Regions from separate parts of the Exiguobacterium sp. UBA6282 genome, predicted to be linked through region 1. Evidence: riboswitches for the same ligand, from Rfam matches in the RefSeq annotation. Region 1 holds a riboswitch; each other region holds the start of a gene.
What was found. A riboswitch is a leader RNA that binds a small molecule or an ion and turns the genes downstream of it on or off. The one in region 1 is predicted to bind S-adenosylmethionine.

Region 1 (6,597 bases):
CACCCACGAACTCACACCGCGTGATGTACGGTTCTGGTGCTTGGATGTACTCTTGAATCAACGTGATGCCATCGACTGGTTCGTCGAATGTCGAACCATCGAGATAAGCTTCAAGTGCTTCAATCGAATGGAATAACTGGACGCCGAGACCTTTCCCGGCACGGTTATGTTTCGTGATGAATGACGAAACACCGATTTCTTTTGCTGCTTGTACGATTTGATCACGTCCGACAGCAGCTGTTGTCTTTGGTACACGAATCCCAGCCTTACGCAATGCCGTGTATTGATTGACTTTGCTGACTTCAAGACGGAGCGCACGCGTTCCGTTAAAGACAGTCCGGTCATGCTCTTCTAACCAAGCGAGGACCCCTTCCGTCAACTCTGGCGCATAACGATGCCCCCGCGTATGCGAAGACGCACTCATACGACTGTAAAAGACACCTTCTGGCGGCAGTTCATCTAACGGTACGATTCCTTCATTCAAGTGCCACTGCTCGTACGGCAACTTGAGTTCTTCGAGACGTTTGATGAGATGATCCGTCCATTCTTGGTTTTCGTGGAGAATATGAATTTTTGTCATGATTGTTGACCTACCTTTCGTTTCGCTTCGACCAGTGGCATTACGTCACGGGCAAAGCGTTCCATTTCTTCGAGTTGTGGTGAGAATTGTAACAAGAGCAACGTGACACCAACGGCTTCGAACGCTAGAATCCGTTCGGCAATCTGTTCTGGTGTTCCGATCAAGTTCGGTCGCAGACCACGGTTCGAGACGGAATAATCATTTCGCTCGACCTGTTGTTCGAGTTGCGATTTACTGATGAAATCTTGATAACCGGCATAACCGGCGCTGTCTTCCTTGACGTCCGTGATGCGTTGCCACTCAAGAAGCGCTTCTTCTTCCGTATCCCGGCAAATGATGTAGGCAGCAAGACCGAAGCTCTCAAGCGGTGCGTGTCCCGTCGCTTCCCGGCGTATTTTCATGTCATTGATTTTATGAGCTACTTCTTCAACAGTGCCTCCATGCATGACGTAGGCATCACAATGTTCGACGATCGTCCGTTTTCCGGCTTCACTCTCTCCACCAGCGTAGAGCTTAATTCCCGGACGCTGGACGGGTTTCGGATGGAGTTCTGCCTGTTCGATCGTGTAGTGATTGCCGGAGAAGCTGTACGGTGACGCATCTGCCCATAGTCCTTTCATGACCGTGACGAACTCTTCCGTCCGGGCATAGCGTTCATCATGTGCAGTAAAAATACCGTTGTATTGTTTTGCTTCTTCTGCCCACCAGGCCGAGACGACATTGAGCGTAAATCGTCCTCCACTCAACTGATCGATGTTTGCCGCCATCTTCGCCGTCGTCGCCGGATTATGGAACCCGGGACGAACCGCTGTCATGATTTCAAGACGTTCTGTTGTTGCAGCAATCGCCGCTGCCGTTGTCCATGCCTCAAGACTCGGTTCCTTGATGCCTTTGATATCGTTCAAGTTCAATTCCGCAATTAACGTCGTCGAGAAGCCGATGCGTTCAGCTGTTTGTGCGACTTGTTTCGCATAATCGAATGTCGCTGGCATCTGTTCATCCTCGACGTTACGTAACCATCCCCCAAAAATCGGTAACCAAAAACCATACTCCACTCCATCGTCCCCCTTATCATAAAAAAACGCTCTTTTCGAAGTTCGAAAAGAGCGACGGTATCTTGTCCTGTCCGCTCTTATCTTCAGAAGGTATTCCTTCCTGGAAGTAGCACCTTCCGCCATAGCGGGGTTGCTGAAGTGTCTTCGGGCCAGTCCCTCGACTTCTCTAGATAAGATGTGTTGCATTCATCGTACAGAATTCATTGAACTAAAGCAACCATTAAACCGTCTTTTCCTATCGGATTTATTCCAAAGAAAAATCCCGACGTAGTGTCGGGATTCGGAATTAGTATGGTGCGACGAAATCTGATGTTTGCTCTGGCGCCTGCTCCCCACGAATACGATCGTAGAATTTGGCAAGCGTGACACTGAAGTATGGTCCGACCCATAGGACAGCAAGACCAAGCGTAACGATAACAAGCAACGCCCAACCGATAAACGATAAGAAGAGCAAGAATGCTTCCATCTTGTGTCCATCCATGAGTTGCCGTGAGCGTGTAATTGCCTCGAGAATACCGATTGACGGCTCATCCCGAAGGATGTAGTACGTCAACAAGTAAGAGAATGACTTGATGATACCAGGGATGATTAAGAGTAACGTCCAGAGCGCGATAAAGATGAATTGAACAATGGCCAGCCCCACCACTTTCAGGAACATACCATATGGCTCAAACAAATCCGTCACTTTCGTTTCTTCGCCACGAGCAATCGACATGGCAATCCATGTCCAACCGACTCCTACTGGAATCAATAAAATCGACACCAATAATACAACGAGATCTATACTACTAGACGGCTCATCGATATCCGATCCAAATAAATTAGGAACACCCTGAATAATACTAAACAGCAGAAAAGCTAGGACTGCAAATCCCCAACGACCGCTGAGCGACTCCTTCGCTGCTTTCTTTAATTGAGATGACATGAGTAAGGTCCTCCTTGAAAAATAAGTTCTCACCTTACTCTACGGCTTAAAACTTCTAATGTTTCACTCTTTTTTCAATAATTTCCCGTCTCGTTGCTGGTTGAGCCAAGCACGCTCAAGTTGTCGTCCACATGTTAGAACGAACGTTGAACATCGAAGCGCTCCATCACAAACCAAATGTCATGTTTTTTATCTATGTACGCTGATATATCTCCACAGCCGGATCCCGTTGCTTGTATTTCGCGACGATGACGATCAGGACCGTGATGATCACAAGCAGGAACCAAGAAGACAACTTTCCGAGATCAACGACTTCCCATCCTCTTTCCTGATGTGGATAGACCCACCCTTTAAAGAACGTCACGATATTCTCAGCAATCCAAATAAAGAACGCGATCAGTAAAAAAGACAGGACGAGCGGCATCCGGTAGATCGTCTGCTCGATCGTAAAATGAACCCATGACTTATAGAAGACAAGGACGACGAGGACCATCAATAGCCAGCGTGCATCGAAGATCCAGTGGTGGGTGAAGAAGTTGAGATAGACGAGACTGCCTACGCTGATCGCAAGCCAAGGTGGTGGGAATGCTGTGAAGCGTAAATGAAATCTTCGGAACGCTTGACAGACATAACTTGCGACACTTGCATACATGAATCCTGCATACAAGGGAACACCAGCCACTTTCGTTAGAGCCTGTTCCGGATAACTCCAAGACCCAACGTTCACTTTGAACAGTTCAAGTGCTAGACCAATCACGTGAAAGAGTAAGATCAGTTTGAACTCTTCCAGCGTTTCATAACGCGTGACAAGTAAGACGATTTGGACGAGAAGACACCATAGCAACAGGAGATCGTATCGAGCGATCGGTTCAGCAGGAAGATAACGTGAAAGAGCAAGCGCTGCGAAAATCATGACGGGAAAGACGCAACAGACGGCTTCTATGTATGTAAAACGAATCAGGTGTCGGATCGCTTTCATCCTGTCATCTCCTTTTTTCTTCAGTATACGTTTCTCTTTCGACCTTCCCCTCCTTCTTAAGATGGAAAAAACGGAAAATTTCGTCTTTCTTCTTCTACTTTCCTCATGATACAGTTAACGAATCAATTATTTTTAAGAAATGAGGTGTTAGACATGACGCGTCATCGTGCTTCCTGGTTATTACGCGCTACGTTAAAGTGGGGACTCTTCCTACTCGGTTTATTTTTACTCGCTCTCGGCTCATCGATGATGATCACTGCTGAACTCGGTGTCTCGACGTGGGATGTATTGCATCTCGGTCTCCAAAAGAAAACACCACTGTCCGTCGGAACGATTATTTTGCTCGTTGGTCTATTACTCGTGTTCGTTAAGTACACATTAGACCGCGTCACACCACAAATTGGAACACTCGTCAACGCGATTTTCGTCGGTGTCTTCATGAATCTTGTCCTTAATTCTCATCTCTTACCCTCTTTTGAGTCGATTTGGTTGAATACGATCTGGTTGATTTTCGGCATCTTCATCATCGGCATGGGGGCAGGTCTTTATGTTGCTGTCGGATATGGAGCCGGTCCACGCGATGGGTTGACGCTGACACTTGCAGAGCGATTTGGAACGTCGATTCGTCTGATGCGGACGATCATGGAGGTCACGGCATGCGGCATTGGCTGGTTGCTCGGTGGTCCTGTTTTCTTCGGTACAATCCTCTCGATTTTCTTAATCGGACCATTCCTACAATTTTGGTTGTTCTATTTCCGTCGGATCATTGCAGCGATCGATGCAAAAGGAATTCCAGCGTCTAAACGCCAAATTAGCTAAGTCGCCTGACTCGATATCATTCCGCGTGAATGATATCTCTTTTTATGTTAAAAGCAAATAAGTTGCGTCATCAAATTAAACACGTTATATTCGTTTACATATCAATCTTTGATACGTCAAAGGTTTCTTCGAACGAAGGGAAGGATGTGATGGATTGAGTATCTCCTGCACTGAAAAAGGACGGTTGATCTATGCACTCGTTTCTGTCAATAAGACGATTGCTCAAAAATTTGATCTCTGTACGGATGGTTTTAGTCAGACTCGAATGGATCTACTCGCTCAACTACAAGTCGATCAAACGATTAGCCAAAAAGAGTTACAAAAACGCGTTAATGTGGATCATGCGGCAGTGACCCGTCATCTCAAGCACCTGGAATCGACCGGGATGATTGCTCGCGAGCGTTCAGCTGCTGACAATCGGGTGATTCTTGTTTCTTTAACGGAACAAGGGGCGACGCGCATCGCTCAATTACGCGAACAAAAAGATGAGTTTCTCGAGGATCTACTCGAAGGATTCTCTGCTGAAGAACAACGGACGTTAGCTGAGATGATTCAGCGCATCGAAGCAAACGCTGACGCATTACCTAAACTAAAAGAGGAGTCGATTTAATATGGCAACGCAAACTCAAACAGACTTCATGGAAATCGTTAAAGGACGTCGCTCGATTCGTAACTACGACACGAACGTAAAAATTTCAAAAGAAGAAATGACACAAATCCTTGAAGAAGCAACACTTGCACCTTCTTCTGTCAACATGCAACCATGGCGTTTCCTCGTCATCGATAGCGAAGAAGGAAAAGCAACACTTGCACCACTCGCGAAATTCAACCAAGTCCAAGTCGAGACATCTTCTGCTGTCATCGCTGTCTTCGGTGACATGAACGCAGTCGATCAACTCGAAAACATCTACGACACAGCTGTTGCGAAAGGGCTCATGCCACAAGAAGTACGCGATCGCCAAGTACCTGCGATCCAAGGCATGTACAGCAGTATCTCAGCAAACGATTTGAAAGATAGCATCTTGATCGACTCAGGTCTCGTTTCGATGCAATTGATGCTCGTCGCTCGTGCGCACGGATATGATACGAACCCAATCGGTGGTTACGAGAAAGATCAAATCGCAGAAGCATTCGGTCTTGAAAAAGAGCGTTACCTCCCAGTCATGTTGCTTTCAATCGGTAAAGCAGTAGATGCAGGATACCCATCGGTTCGTCTACCAATCGCTGACATCGCAGAATGGAAATAAGCGATCTCACTCAGTCCGGATTCCTTTTATAGGAATCCGGCTTTTTTGTATACTCAGAGAAAAGGAGGCGTCTGTAATGTATGATGTGACGATTATCGGAGCCGGTGTAGCGGGAATCTTCCTTGCTCATCAGCTCGTTGAAGATGGGCAATGCGTCTTACTGCTCGATGCCGGAAAACCAATCCGCAAGCGAACAGTAGAAGATGCGTATCTTGGATTTGCAGGGCTTGGAAAATCAGAAGGAAAATTCAATTATGCGATGGGATTCGGCGGAGAACTCGTCTCAAAAATCGGTGAAGAGACGACACGACGACTGTTCCAAGAAGTCGATAATCTTTTATGTACATACGGTGCCGATATGATCGAGACCTACTCGACGCATTCACCTGCTGTCGCAATTCGCGCCCGTCGTGCTGGTCTCCATACGGTCGAGACAACAGTGCGCCATTTAGGCACAGCACGGACAGTTGGCGTCTTCACGGCGTTTGAGGATGCTTTATTGCCACGACTCGATGCTCGTTTCGAAACGACGATCGAACAGATCACGAAGTCGGAGGCGTTTACGATTAAAACAGCGGACGAAACCTTCGTAAGTCGACGGATCGTGTTCGCGACAGGTCGTTCCGGTGCAGACTTTACGTTGCAACAGTTAGCGACGCTTGGTGTCATCCCACAGCGGACCCGACTTGATCTCGGAGTGCGGGTCGAGACGGATGAGGCACTATTTCGAACATTACTACAGGAGACGTTCGAGACAAAGCTCGGTTACGACTCACCTTATGGTAAAGCCGTCACCTATTGCATGAATCCATGCGGACGGATCATCCGCAAATATCAAGAAGGACTCGTCATGCCGGACGGTCAAAACGTCCATGAGACGGCAGATGGATCAACGAATTTGAACTTTACACTGTTTCTCCCGCGTTATTTTTCGACGTTAGCACAAGCCAATGCATACGCCACACGCGTTATCGGAGGAATCAATCAAGGAC
Region 2 (6,597 bases), on a different contig from region 1:
GTCTTTGCCGCGCATTGGGGTCTAATGAATTCACAAGGACACCGAGAAAATATTTTGAAAAAAGAGTACAAGCAAGCCGATGTCGGTGTGGCATTCCGAGACAACGCACCGTACTTCACGATTAATTTCCGAACACCTTAAGTATGTAAAAAAGAGGATGACATTTCACGATGTCGTTTTCTTTTTCATGAGATTGTTTGTTTTATACTAAAGGCAGGAGGTGGGGAGATTGGAAATCCGTCGATTGAATCCAGAAGATGCAGTACTCTATAAAGCATTGCGATTAGAAGCATTGCAGAATCACCCGGAAGCGTTCGGCTCCGATTATGAAGCGGAAAAAGATCGACCAGTCGACCAGTATGCTACGCGATTTCAGAGCGAACAGGCAGCGACGTTCGGTGCGTTTCATGAAGCGCAACTCGTTGGGGTCGTCACCGTTGTCTGCTCCGAGCTGGACAAGATGCGACATCGAGCCAATTTATTTGCGATGTACGTCACTCCAAGCATCAGAAAACAGCAGGTCGGACGGCAATTGGTACAAGAGGCATTACGGGCATTAGAGGAGCGTCCTTGGATCGAGCAGGTTCATCTCTCGGTCGTTCGGACGAATGAAGCCGCTAAAGCCTTGTATCGGTCGCTTGGCTTCGAATCGTACGCGATTGAACCGCGGGCGTTGAAAATCGATGGTACCTATCATGATGAAGAACTCATGTGGTATCGGTTCTAACACAAAACGACCGAAATTCAATGAGAGATGATCTCTTTTGAATTCCGGTCGTTTTTAAAATCAGTTTGCCCAATTTGGTTTGCTGAAACCTTTGAATGATTTTTCGATGACTGTGTTGAAGGCATCGGATTCGACAGCTGTCTTCAGGTCTTTTGCGACTTGTGAGTCTGCATCTTTCGTTTGGACAGCAATGAGGTTCCGGTATTGCTCGTCCATCGTCTCAAGTGCTAGCGCATCGAGTAAATCGAATTTCGCAGCAAGCGCGAAGTTCCCTGGAACTGCTGAGACATCAACGCTTTCGATGGCACGTGGCAGTTGCGCTGCTTCAAGCGGCTTGATGACGAGTTTCTTCGGATTTTTGACGATATCTTTCTCTGAGACGGTCAGTGGATCGACATCTGGCTTCAGTTCGATCCAGCCTTGTTCTGCCAAGAGGTTCAGCGCGCGTGCCTGGTTCGTTGGATCGTTCGGTGTCGCGACTTCAGCGCCCGTCTTGACGTCGTCAAGTGTCTTCGCCGTTTTACTATATAGTCCCATCGGTGCCGTCGGGACAGTGATGAGTCCTTTAAGGTCGAGGTTCTTTTCTTTAGAGAACGTCTTCAGGTAAATCGAGTGTTGGAACAAGTTAGCATCGATATTGCCGCTACCGAGTGCGATGTTCGGTTGGATATAATCGCTGAACTCGACGATTTCGACTTTATAGCCTTTCTTTTCGAGTTGCGGTTGAATCGCTTGTTTGACCATGTCACTATAAGGACCGCTTGTCGCCCCAATTTTGATCGTCTTGTCTTTTTCATCAGCACTGCTGTCTCCGCATCCTGCGAGGATTCCTGCACCGAGTAAGGCTGTAGCTAAAAAGGCATATCGTTTTTTCATGATTCAACTCTCCCTTTATATGTATGATTAGCGCTTGTCTGTTTTTCGCGCCAGTTGATTGCCAAGTGCTTGAATGCTTTGGACGATGACGATGAGGACGACGATCGTCACGATCATGATGAGATTATCATAGCGATAATAGCCGAAGCGGATTGCAAGGTCACCGACACCTCCACCGCCGACGATCCCAGCCATCGCCGAGAAGCCGATCAAACTGATCGTCGTTAGCGTGATGCCCTGAATGATGCCAGGGAGTGCTTCTGGTAAAAGGATACTGACGATGATCCGTAACGGTTTCGCTCCGCACGCTTCCGCTGCTTCGATCAAACCAGGTGGAATCTCACGCAGTGATGTTTCGACGAGTCGTGCGAGAAACGGAATCGCTGCGACACTGAGGCTGACGGATGCTGCTGTCGGACCAATCGTATTATCAAGCAAGAATTTCGTTAATGGAATGAGGGCAACAAGCAAGATGATGAACGGCAAGGAGCGGACGATGTTGACGACGAAGTCAAGGACACGTCGGACGGCAATGTTTTGAAAGAATAAACCGCGGTCGGTGACGAACAGGAGAATCCCGAGTGGAATCCCGACGACCAATGCGAAGGCAAGCGAAATGCCAACCATCCACGCCGTCTCACCAAGTGCCTTCAACAACTCGGGTAACATCGTTTGTATACGATCAAGCCACATCCTGAATCACCTCGAGTGTATGAAGTTCCGCCGCAAGCCAGTCGAGGGCAGGTGCGATTTGATCGGAGGATCCCGTCAAGCTGACGATTAGGACACCAAAAGCGACGTCTTGGATGTAATCGACTTTTCCGTGCAGGATGCTGACCGAGATATCGTATCGACGGATGGCTTCCGACAACGTACTTTCACCGGTCTTCTCGCCCGTGAACTGCAGGCGGATGATTTTTCCCGGTGTCGCTTGCAAAATGCGTTCCGGTAGTTCGATCTGGAGTGCCGTGTCGACGTAATGTTGTGTCACCGGATGTTTGGCTTGACTGAACAAATCGTATGTAGAGGCGACTTCGACGACTTCCCCTTGAGACATGACCGCGACACGATGGCAAATCTGTTTGACGACATCGATCTCATGCGTGATGAGGACGATCGTCAATCCAAGTCGTTCATTCAAACCTTTCAACAAATCTAAAATCTGCAGCGTCGTGACCGGATCAAGGGCAGAGGTCGCTTCGTCACATAACAAGACGGTTGGATCATTCGCGAGTGCCCGGGCAATCCCAACGCGCTGTTTCTGTCCGCCGCTCAACTGACTCGGGAAGTTCGTCTCGAATCCTTCGAGTCCGACGAGCGAGACGAGTTCACGGATCCGTTCCGGAAAATCTGCTCGTTTGACGCCAGCAGCTTTCAGTGCGAAAGCAATGTTATCTGCGACATTACGCGACTGGATCAATTGGAAATGCTGAAAGATCATTCCTGTCCGCAAGCGAAGTTGACGCAAATCTGCTTTTGACATTCCGCCGAGCGAGACACCGTCGACCTTTACCGTTCCTTGTGTCGGATGCTCGAGACCGTTGATCAGACGAAGCAACGTACTCTTACCGGCACCGGATTCACCGATGATCCCAAAGATTTCTCCTTTTTGAATCGTCAAATCGACATCTCGTAATGCAAAAATCGGGGTCCGGTCTCGGACGAACCGTTTCGTAATCTGTTTGAATTCAATCATCTGCTCATCTCCTTGTACAAAAAAAGTCGCTTTTTCCTAGTAGCAGAGCAACCAGAAAAAAGCGACGAAAGTGTAAGATTTCGTAACTTATCTCTCAGAATGAATCCATTCTGTAGGATGTGGCACCGTTCCTGATAGGTGGTTGCCGGACGTCGTTGGGCCTAATCCCTCGGTCGCTCTCGATAAGTAGTTATGCTGTTGGGATTTACTTTAACGGAAATGATTCCCATCTGTCAAATGTTTTTTCAGAATTATTCCGCAACAGGTGTCCGGAACAGGTTGAGCGTTCCGATTCGCCCGACGGCTTCTTCTAGACGTTCGACGTCAGCAATTAAGCTGATCCGTACGTAGCCTTCGCCGTATTCGCCGAAGAATGATCCAGGAGTAACGGCGACGTATGCTTCATCAAGCAGATGATCCGTGAAGCTTTGGGACGTGTATCCTTCAGGCACCGGAAGCCAGACGAAGAAGGAACCGCCCGGTCGTGGTCCGCTCCAACCGATTGCATCGAGTTTCGCGAACAAGGCATTACGTCGTGTTTCGTATAAGCTACTTAACTCACGGACACATGTTTGGTCACTCATCAGGGCAACGGTCGCTGCATGTTGGATCGGTGTGAAGGCACTGACGTAGAGATGTTCCTGATACGTCTCGATGCTTGAGATGACGGACGGATTTCCGATCGCGAAAGCGATTCGGAAGCCAGACATGTTGAAGCGTTTCGAGAGTGAGAACAACTCGATTCCGACATCTTTCGCCCCTTCCGTCTGCAAGAAGCTTCGTGTGGGACCATCAAAGCTGATGCCACCGTAGGCTAAATCATGGACGACACAAATATCATGGGCATCCGCGAAGGCAACTGTCTGTTCGAAGGCTTCTGCTGTCGCTGTCGCACCTGTCGGATTACTCGGGTAATTGAGGAACAACATCCGGGCGCGCTCGACATCTGTCGTATCAAGTAAATCGTAATCCGGCAGGAAGTTATTTTTCTCAAGCAATGGAAGTGTAATCGGGTAAGCACCAGCAAGTGCTGCTCCAGACAGGTAATCCGGATACCCCGGATCCGGGACGATGACACCTTCTCCAGGATTGACGATCGTTTGTGGTAAGGCAACGATTCCGGCTTTACTACCGAGAAGAATTGCGACCTCGGTTGCCGGATCGATCGTGACGCCGAATTCGTTCGCATAAAAGCTCGCGACGGCGTGCTTTAGAAAATCATGTCCACGAAATGGTGGATATTGAAGGTTTGTTGGCTCATCGATCGCCTGTTTCAAGGCGTCGAGAATATGTACGGGCGTGGTTTGATCGGGTGTTCCTTGACCAAGGGTAATGACATCATGTCCGGCAGCTTTCACAGCACCGATCCGGTTCGCAAGTTCAGCGAAAACGGGAGCAGGAAGCCGATCGATGGCGATGGATGGAGCGAAATGTTTCATGGATGTGTGCCTCCTTCGTAGTATTGTCGTCAAGGATAACGAATATTCAGTCAAAAGAAAAGAACTTTTTTGAAATTCAAAAAAATCGTCCAATAAACAGGTACAGATATGTGGAGCGGGAATAGAGAGTAGGGAGAGGAGTGAGGAGATGAAGCGAGCTAGCTGGAAAGAAGCGGTCGTCTATCAAGTCTATTGGCGCAGTTTTAAGGATTCGAATGGGGACGGCATCGGTGATTTGCGAGGTGTCATCGACAAGCTAGATTACATCGCATCGCTTGGTGTCGATATCGTCTGGTTAAATCCATGTTACCGTTCTCCAGACATCGATAATGGCTATGATATTGCCGATTATTACACGATCATGGACAAGGCGGGGACGATGGGCGATCTACAAGAGTTGATCACAGCGGCTCACGCACGCGGCTTAAAGATAATTCTTGATTTGGTCGTCAATCATACGAGTGACGAGCATGACTGGTTCCGTCAGTCGCGGGACCGAATCCACGACAAGGATGATTGGTACATCTGGAAAGATGGAACGAAAGAGACGCCCCCGAACAATTGGCGGTCGTACTTTGCGCCGAGCCCTTGGACGTGGAGTGAAGAGCGCGAACAATATTATTTCCATTCTTTTGCGAAAGAACAACCCGATTTGAACTGGGAACAACCGGCTGTCCGGCAAGCGATCTACGACATGATGAACTGGTGGATCGCTCAAGGGATTGACGGTTTCCGGATGGACGTCATCAACTTGATCAAAAAACGTTCGCTTGAGGATGTCGTCAATCCGTTTGATCTATCGTATCTCGGAAATCAACCAGGTGTGCACGACTTCCTTCAGGAAATGCATGCGAACGTCCTTGCCGGGAAAGACTTGTTCACGGTCGGTGAGATTCCGTTCGTTGGTCCGGAAGACGGTCTGTTATATGTCAGTGAAGAACGTGAAGAACTTCGGACGCTGTTTCACTTCGAAATCGCGGACGACATGGAGGCGATGGATCTTTTACGTTTCAAGGAAATTCAGAAACGATGGTATGACGTCTTGTATCCGTTAGGCGTCAATTCACAGTTTCTCAACAACCACGATCATACGCGACAAGTGACCCGCTTCGGCAGTGAACGATACCGAGTCGAGAGTGCGAAACTACTCGGTTTGATGTTGCATACATTACCTGGCATTCCATACGTGTATCAAGGAGAAGAGATTGGGATGACGGGGATTCGCTTCTCGGATCCGTCGCTCTATCAAGACGTCGCCTTTCGCAATCGATATGAAGAGCGCGTCGCTGGCGGCGAGGATCCGGAGGTCGTACTCTCGTCAATGCAGTTACTCGCACGCGATAACTCCCGCACGCCGATGCAGTGGGACGGTACGTACGCGGCAGGCTTTACGAGTGGGAAACCGTGGTTAGCGGTCAATCCGAATTACACGGACATCAACGTCGCGCAAGCAGAAGCCGATCCATCATCCGTACTTGCCTTCTACCGAGCATTGATTCAGATGCGAAAGGATCATCCAATCATGGTCTATGGTACGTATCGCGACTTAGCTCTTCATGATCCGTATCTCTACATCTATGAGCGGGAACTAGAGGGAGAAGTGTGGCGGATCGTTCTCAACGTGCATGACGAACCGATGCAAACTGCCTTCGTTTTATCACAAGATAAGTTGCTTGTGTCGAACTATCCAGATATCTCGGATGAACTACGTCCTTATGAAGCACGTGTATATCGATATACTGTTACAGAACAGAATTGAACTGCTGGACGAAAAAACATCCGCGACGTGTCAGGAACGCGTCGCGGATGTTTTTTCGTGTGTTATTTGAAAGGTGACGATTTTTTCGTCTGTAAGACTT
Region 3 (6,597 bases), on a different contig from region 1:
ACTTCCTCGCAGGACAGTCGATTCAGTTCGTCAACGATAAGGCAGCAGAAGGCACATTGCTTGCGCACACGGACGGACAAGTTCCGAACCTGACAGTCGAACTTCCAGAGATGACACCGTATCACCTCGGATTCCTGTTCTACTTCTTCGAAAAAGCATGTGCGATGAGTGGTTACCTCCTTGGAGTAAATCCATTCGATCAGCCAGGCGTCGAAGCGTACAAGAAAAATATGTTCGCTCTTCTTGGAAAACCAGGATTCGAAGCAGAAAAAGCAGAACTCGAAGCACGTTTGAAGTAATACAAAACGACAGTCGATTGTTCCTTAGTGGAACATCGGCTGTTTTTTTTACGTTCACGAGATGAGGACGAGTAATCATTTTCCAGATTTATAGGCAATCCTAGCGTTTTCACTTTTAGAATACCCGTGAAACAGGTAAAGTGAAGTTAGAAGAAGAAATGAGGTGCACGTACGTGATTACATTCTTGGATTATTATCAAAATCAAGTGGAGTTAAGTTTTGAGGACCATCCGTTCTCGGATCGCCCTCTACATGTGTGGGTCATTGCCGTGTACGAAGGGAAATGGTTGCTGACCCATCATAAGCAACGCGGATATGAATTTCCGGGTGGGAAGGTTGAACCGGGTGAAACGGCAGAAGAAGCCGCACGTCGTGAAGTGATGGAAGAGACAGGCGGAAAAATCGATTCCTTGAAGTACATCGGGCAATATCGTGTTGCCGGAAAAGGGGATACGATCATTAAAAATATCTACTTCGCGCAAATCGAATCGCTGTCATCCCATTTGGCTGTAGATGAAACAGATGGTGCTTTTCTGTTCGAGGAACTCCCTGATCGTCTCGATACGAACCGACAATACAGTTTCATGATGAAGGACCGCGTCCTTCCAGAGACACTCCGTGTACTTAGCGAACGCCGATTGGTTTGAACTTCCGCGGCAAGGTCCGTTTCGGACGTTTCGGATGTTCTATACGACGACAGACGGGGAGCGCGTCGGTGCCTATATCGTACTTCCGCAAGTCGCGAACGGACAGGGGATTCTCTACTTGCGAGGTGGCACACGATCTATCGGAATGGTTCGACCGACACGGCTGCTCGCGTTCGCGCAGGCTGGTTTTTTCGTCATGGCACCTTTCTATCGGGGAAACTTAGGCGGAACAGGAAAAGAAGATTTCGGACATCGGGATGTCGAAGACGCATGCAGTGCTTTCGATTGGTTGCAACAACGTGTCTCGCATGTTCATGCATTCGGATTTTCTCGTGGGGGGCAAATGGCATTACTCCTGGCTCATCATCGTCCAGTTTCGCGGACGGTGTCGTGGGCAGGCGTGACCGAGTTGACATGGACCTACGAGGAGCAGAAGACGATGCAAAAAATGTTGCGTCGCTATACGGGGGGGACACCAGACACCGTACCTGAGGCGTATAAGGTGCGCTCGCCGCTTCATGTCGCTCCTCAAGGTGAAGTATTATTGATTCACGGTGCGTATGATGAGAACGTTCGTTTACGACATGCGACGGCTTATGCTGCACGTCATCCCGACCAAACCCTGCTTCAGACTTATGCGTATGCACATCAGTTCCCGATCCATGAAAAATTACGTGTGACGCGTGATATTTTGACTTGGTTCGAGACAGGCATTTGGAACCGATATGATACATGATTCAAGCAATACGACGTTTGTCGTATTGCTTTTTGTATTTTGGAAGATGAAGCATAGAGATTGAAAAAACAGACCATTGATACATTGTAAAAAACAATAATCTCCTAAAAAGTAAACTTTGATATAATAGAAACCATCTGAGGACAATGGAGGGGGCAGGAGAACGATGGATATCTTATTAGCACGTCAACCCATCGTTAATCGAGTTGGATCAATTGATGCATTTGAATTATTGTATCGTTCGATTGAACAAATGACTATTTTTGATGGGGATTTAGCGACGATGGATGTATTGACGAATACACTCGTCCATATGGGGGTGGAACATGTCGCGGAAGGAAAAAAACTTTTCGTCAACTTTACGTCAGATTTGTTGAAAAGTGATCTGATTCATTATTTAGATCCTAACCGATTCGTCATTGAAATTTTAGAGACAGTTGATATTGATACTGAAATGTTGTCTGTTCTGCATAGTTGGAAAGAAGCAGGCTTCACATTAGCACTTGATGATTTTGTGACAGATTTACTTCGACAGCACGGAGCGGAATTGTTTGCGTTGATCGATTTAATTAAAATCGACATCGAGGCAATTTCCCCTCGCGAGCAAAGTGCCATTTTGCATATCGTTCGACGTAATTATCCTCATATTAAGATGCTTGCTGAACGTGTCGAGACGCACGAGGACCATACACGTTGTCTTGATATGGGGTATGACTGGTTCCAAGGCTATTTTTATGCTAAACCGATGCTGATGAAAGGGAAAGCTGTTCCACCACAATTGCCGGTGTTGTTAAAGATGCTGAAGTGGCTTGATACGGATGAGAAGTACGATGAAGTCATTGATGAAATCGAAGCCAATCCGTATATCAGCATCCAGGTATTACAACTAATCAATTCTCCGGGAGTGGGATTACGCAATACGGTTAGTTCCGTTCGTCAAGCGATCTCACTACTTGGCTTCGCTCAACTTAAAAGCTGGATTTCGTTGATTGTCTTACGTGAAATGAAGCTCGCAAGTCCTTATGAATGGTCGAATGAGTTGCTGCGATCTTCCTTACATTGCGCAAAGCTCTGTGAGTTGTTTGCAACAGAAACAAGGACGCTGCAACAAGAGAGTGCCTATATGATCGGCTTGTTATCGCATATCGATGCGTTATTGTCCGTTGATATTGACGACATCATCGATCAATTGCCAATCGAGGATTCCTTGAAGATTGTCCTCCAAGGAAAAGACCATCCGTTCCGGGATTGTCTAGTGCTTGCGATCAGCGCAGATCGCGGTGATTTCGAACAGTTCGAATTGCTCAGTCAACGGTTAGGTGTATCACTTTCGCGAGCATATGCGTTACTGACGGAAAGTCAGGAGTGGCTTATGCAAAAAGAGATGCATCTTCAAGAAGAGACAGATGCCATTCTATAAAAAAAGAGCCCTGAGGCTCTTTTTTTATAGACATGGACCTGCTGACTTGATCGCATCCGTCGCACTTTCGAAACGAAGGAAATTATGTTGGAATTTCTCAGCAAGCGAACGCGCTTGTGTGTTGTATTCGTCAGGATTTGACCAGACGCGTACCGGATTGAGTAATTCACTTGGAACACCAGGAACTTCAAGTGGCATATGAAGTCCGAAGATTGGGTGCTCTTCTGTTGGAATCGCTGCAAGTGTTCCGTTGACGGCAGCGTTGACCATCGTCCGTGTATACGATAGCTTCATTCGACTACCTGTCCCGTAAGCACCGCCTGTCCAGCCTGTGTTGACGAGATAAACGGTCACACCGTGACGATCAATCAGTTCTCCGAGCATCGTCGCATACTTTTCAGGTATCAGTGGAAGAAATGGTGAACCGAAGCATGTCGAGAACGTTGCTTCCGGTTCCGTGATACCACGCTCTGTTCCAGCAAGTTTTGATGTATAACCTGATAGGAAATGATACATCGCTTGTTCTTTCGTCAATTTACTGATCGGAGGCAAGACGCCATACGCATCAGCCGTCAAGAAGACAATCGTCTTCGGATGACCAGCCCGTGATGGAACAGCGATGTTATCGATCGCTGTGATCGGATAAGCAGCACGTGTATTTTCTGTCAACGATGTGTCATCATAATCAGGATGACGAGATTCATCGAGCACGACGTTTTCAAGGACAGTTCCGAAACGGATCGCATCAAAAATTTGCGGTTCTTTTTCGCGTGACAGATTGACCGTCTTCGCATAACATCCACCTTCAATGTTGAAGACGCCGTCATGCGACCAACCATGCTCATCGTCACCGATCAATTGACGGCTATCGTCTGCTGACAGGGTGGTCTTACCAGTACCGGATAGACCGAAGAACAAGGCGACGTCGCCTTCGTGTCCGACGTTTGCTGAACAGTGCATCGAAAGGACATTTTCTTGTGGTAAGAGGTAGTTCATGACGGAAAAAATCGATTTTTTGATTTCGCCCGCATATTCGGTTCCGCCGATCAAGACGATCCGGTGTTCAAACGACATGGCGATGAATGTCTCGGAATTCGTTCCGTCAACGGTAGGATCTGCTTTGAAATGTGGCGCGTAGACGACCGTGAACGGTTCGAAGGCAGCCACTTCAGGATACTCGCGTAAAAAGAGTTGTTTGGCAAACAGGTTATGCCAAGCGTATTGTGTGAGCACACGAACCGGAAGGGTGAAGTGCGTATCTGCCCCAGCAGCAGCTTCTGTGTAGTAGAGCTGATCGGCTTCGTTCATGTAACGAAGAACCTTTTGTAACAATTGTTCAAATTTGTCTCCATCCATCGGTTGGTTAACATGACCCCAATCGATGTGAGACTCGCAGGAAGAATCACGGACGATGAACTTATCTTTCGGTGAACGACCTGTAAATTTCCCCGTTTCTACAGATAGTGCGCCGTTCTCAGCAAGGACACCTTCTTCGTTTCGAATCGCATGTTCGACAAGTTCAGCAACAGATAGTTGTTTGAACACATGCTCTTTCTTGAGTAGTTCTTCGATATTCAGGACCGTCATCGGCATCCTGACCCCACCTTTCCCCTACGTTGGTTTTGGCTCACTGCATTTAGTATGACACATTCATTATATATGACATACTAAAGGGAGCGCAATCATTTTCTGGTGCTGATTTCTATTTATCTGGAAACGCTTTCAGCATTAATAGTTTAACATCTCTTTTAAAAAGTTTCGACTAGAATTTGAAACCTTGCTTGACAGAGTAGGTACAACTTTATATCATGTAATTCGTAACGGATACTCTTATTCTGAGCAGGTGGAGGGAACAAGGCCCGAAGAAACCCGGCAACCGTCCTACATTAATTCATATATTAATGAGGGAAAAGGTGCTCTCCTGAAGCGAAGTAAACACTTCGAACGATAAGAGGGTAAAGGAAGAACGCACAACCTTTCCCTGACCATTTTTTGGACTTGGAAAGGTTTTTTTCATTTTACCGTCCCACTCAACTAGGGGAAATGAGTACACCGTCAAATTCTTTTTTGGGAGGGTCATACATGACAAACCTTAATCGCCGACTATTCACGTCGGAGTCAGTCACTGAAGGTCATCCAGATAAAATCTGTGACCAAATTTCGGATTCAATCCTCGATGCGATTCTTGCAGCGGATCCAAACGCACGTGTTGCGGCAGAAACTTCTGTTACAACAGGTCTCGTTCTCGTTGCAGGTGAGATCACGACATCCACTTACGTCGACATTCCAAAAGTCGTTCGTGAAACGATTCGTGAAATCGGCTACACACGCGCGAAATACGGTTTCGATGCGGATACATGTGCTGTATTGACATCGATCGATGAGCAATCAGCAGATATCGCTCTTGGTGTCGACCAAGCGCTTGAAGCACGTGAAGGTAGCATGTCTGATGCAGAAATCGATGCAATCGGTGCAGGAGACCAAGGTCTTATGTTCGGTTACGCAACGAAAGAAACACCAGAACTCATGCCACTTCCAATTTCGCTTTCGCACCGTCTCGCACGCCGTTTGGCAGAAGTGCGTAAAAACGGTCAACTCGACTACCTTCGTCCGGACGGAAAAACACAAGTCACGGTCGAATACAACGAGAACAACGAGCCGGTTCGTGTCGATACGATCGTCATCTCGACACAACATGCGGAAGAAGTTACGCTTGAGCAAATCCAAGCTGATTTGAAAGAACACGTCATCACACCGGTCATCCCGGCTGAATACATCGACGCAGCAACGAAATTCTTCATCAACCCAACTGGTCGTTTCGTCATTGGCGGACCACAAGGAGATGCTGGATTGACTGGTCGTAAGATCATCGTTGATACGTATGGTGGATACGCACGCCACGGCGGTGGAGCATTCTCAGGTAAAGATCCAACAAAAGTCGACCGTTCAGCTGCATACGCAGCACGTTACGTCGCGAAGAACCTCGTTGCTGCAGGTCTTGCAGACAAAGCAGAAGTTCAACTTGCGTACGCAATCGGTGTCGCGCACCCTGTATCAATCGCAGTTGATACATTCGGCACAGGAAAACTTCCTGAAGCACAACTCGTCGAATTGGTTGCTGAAAACTTCGATCTTCGTCCGGCTGGAATCATCAACATGCTTGATCTCCGTCGTCCGATCTATCGTCAAACAGCTGCATACGGTCACTTCGGTCGTACAGATGTTGAGCTTCCATGGGAGCAAACAGATAAAGCAGCAGTTCTTGAAGAACAAGCAAAACGTTTCGCATAATCAAAAAGTCCGGAAATCCTATGTGGGTTTTCGGGCTTTTTTGTTTCCGCGGAACTTTGCAGGAAACGAATGTTTTTTCTAGAAAAGGGTAAAAGTACATGAGTCGATTTGTATGAGTATAAAGGGGGGTTCCGATTATGGAAATACGCGAAGCTATTCCAGCTGATGCAGGACGTATTCATGACATTGCTATCACATCTTGGT

Region 2: linked by a shared signal. The riboswitch ahead of B2751_RS10555 (methionine ABC transporter ATP-binding protein) and the one ahead of B2751_RS14660 (LLM class flavin-dependent oxidoreductase) in region 1 are both predicted to bind S-adenosylmethionine.
Region 3: linked by a shared signal. The riboswitch ahead of metK (methionine adenosyltransferase) and the one ahead of B2751_RS14660 (LLM class flavin-dependent oxidoreductase) in region 1 are both predicted to bind S-adenosylmethionine.

What each region holds. Positions count from the first base shown of each region.
Region 1 covers NZ_DJUM01000055.1:21,084-27,680, forward strand. The annotation lists gene B2751_RS14655 (ATP-grasp domain-containing protein) at 1-580, opposite strand, end outside; gene B2751_RS14660 (LLM class flavin-dependent oxidoreductase) at 577-1,635, opposite strand; SAM riboswitch class I at 1,710-1,812, opposite strand; gene B2751_RS14665 (DUF975 family protein) at 1,922-2,560, opposite strand; gene B2751_RS14670 (DUF817 domain-containing protein) at 2,754-3,539, opposite strand; gene B2751_RS14675 (YczE/YyaS/YitT family protein) at 3,693-4,358, shown strand; gene B2751_RS14680 (MarR family winged helix-turn-helix transcriptional regulator) at 4,513-4,968, shown strand; gene B2751_RS14685 (nitroreductase family protein) at 4,970-5,605, shown strand; gene B2751_RS14690 (NAD(FAD)-utilizing dehydrogenase) at 5,682-6,597, shown strand, end outside.
Region 2 covers NZ_DJUM01000038.1:70,471-77,067, forward strand. The annotation lists gene B2751_RS15330 (CAP domain-containing protein) at 1-141, shown strand, start outside; gene B2751_RS10540 (GNAT family N-acetyltransferase) at 230-727, shown strand; gene B2751_RS10545 (MetQ/NlpA family ABC transporter substrate-binding protein) at 788-1,603, opposite strand; gene B2751_RS10550 (methionine ABC transporter permease) at 1,631-2,296, opposite strand; gene B2751_RS10555 (methionine ABC transporter ATP-binding protein) at 2,286-3,299, opposite strand; SAM riboswitch class I at 3,384-3,488, opposite strand; gene B2751_RS10560 (aminotransferase class I/II-fold pyridoxal phosphate-dependent enzyme) at 3,551-4,738, opposite strand; gene B2751_RS10565 (alpha-glucosidase) at 4,887-6,497, shown strand; gene B2751_RS10570 (MBL fold metallo-hydrolase) at 6,560-6,597, opposite strand, start outside.
Region 3 covers NZ_DJUM01000024.1:62,369-68,965, forward strand. The annotation lists gene B2751_RS08035 (glucose-6-phosphate isomerase) at 1-299, shown strand, start outside; gene ytkD (RNA deprotection pyrophosphohydrolase) at 473-946, shown strand; gene B2751_RS08045 (alpha/beta hydrolase family protein) at 918-1,682, shown strand; gene B2751_RS08050 (EAL and HDOD domain-containing protein) at 1,849-3,102, shown strand; gene pckA (phosphoenolpyruvate carboxykinase (ATP)) at 3,127-4,695, opposite strand; SAM riboswitch class I at 4,930-5,056, shown strand; gene metK (methionine adenosyltransferase) at 5,185-6,393, shown strand; gene B2751_RS08065 (GNAT family N-acetyltransferase) at 6,531-6,597, shown strand, end outside.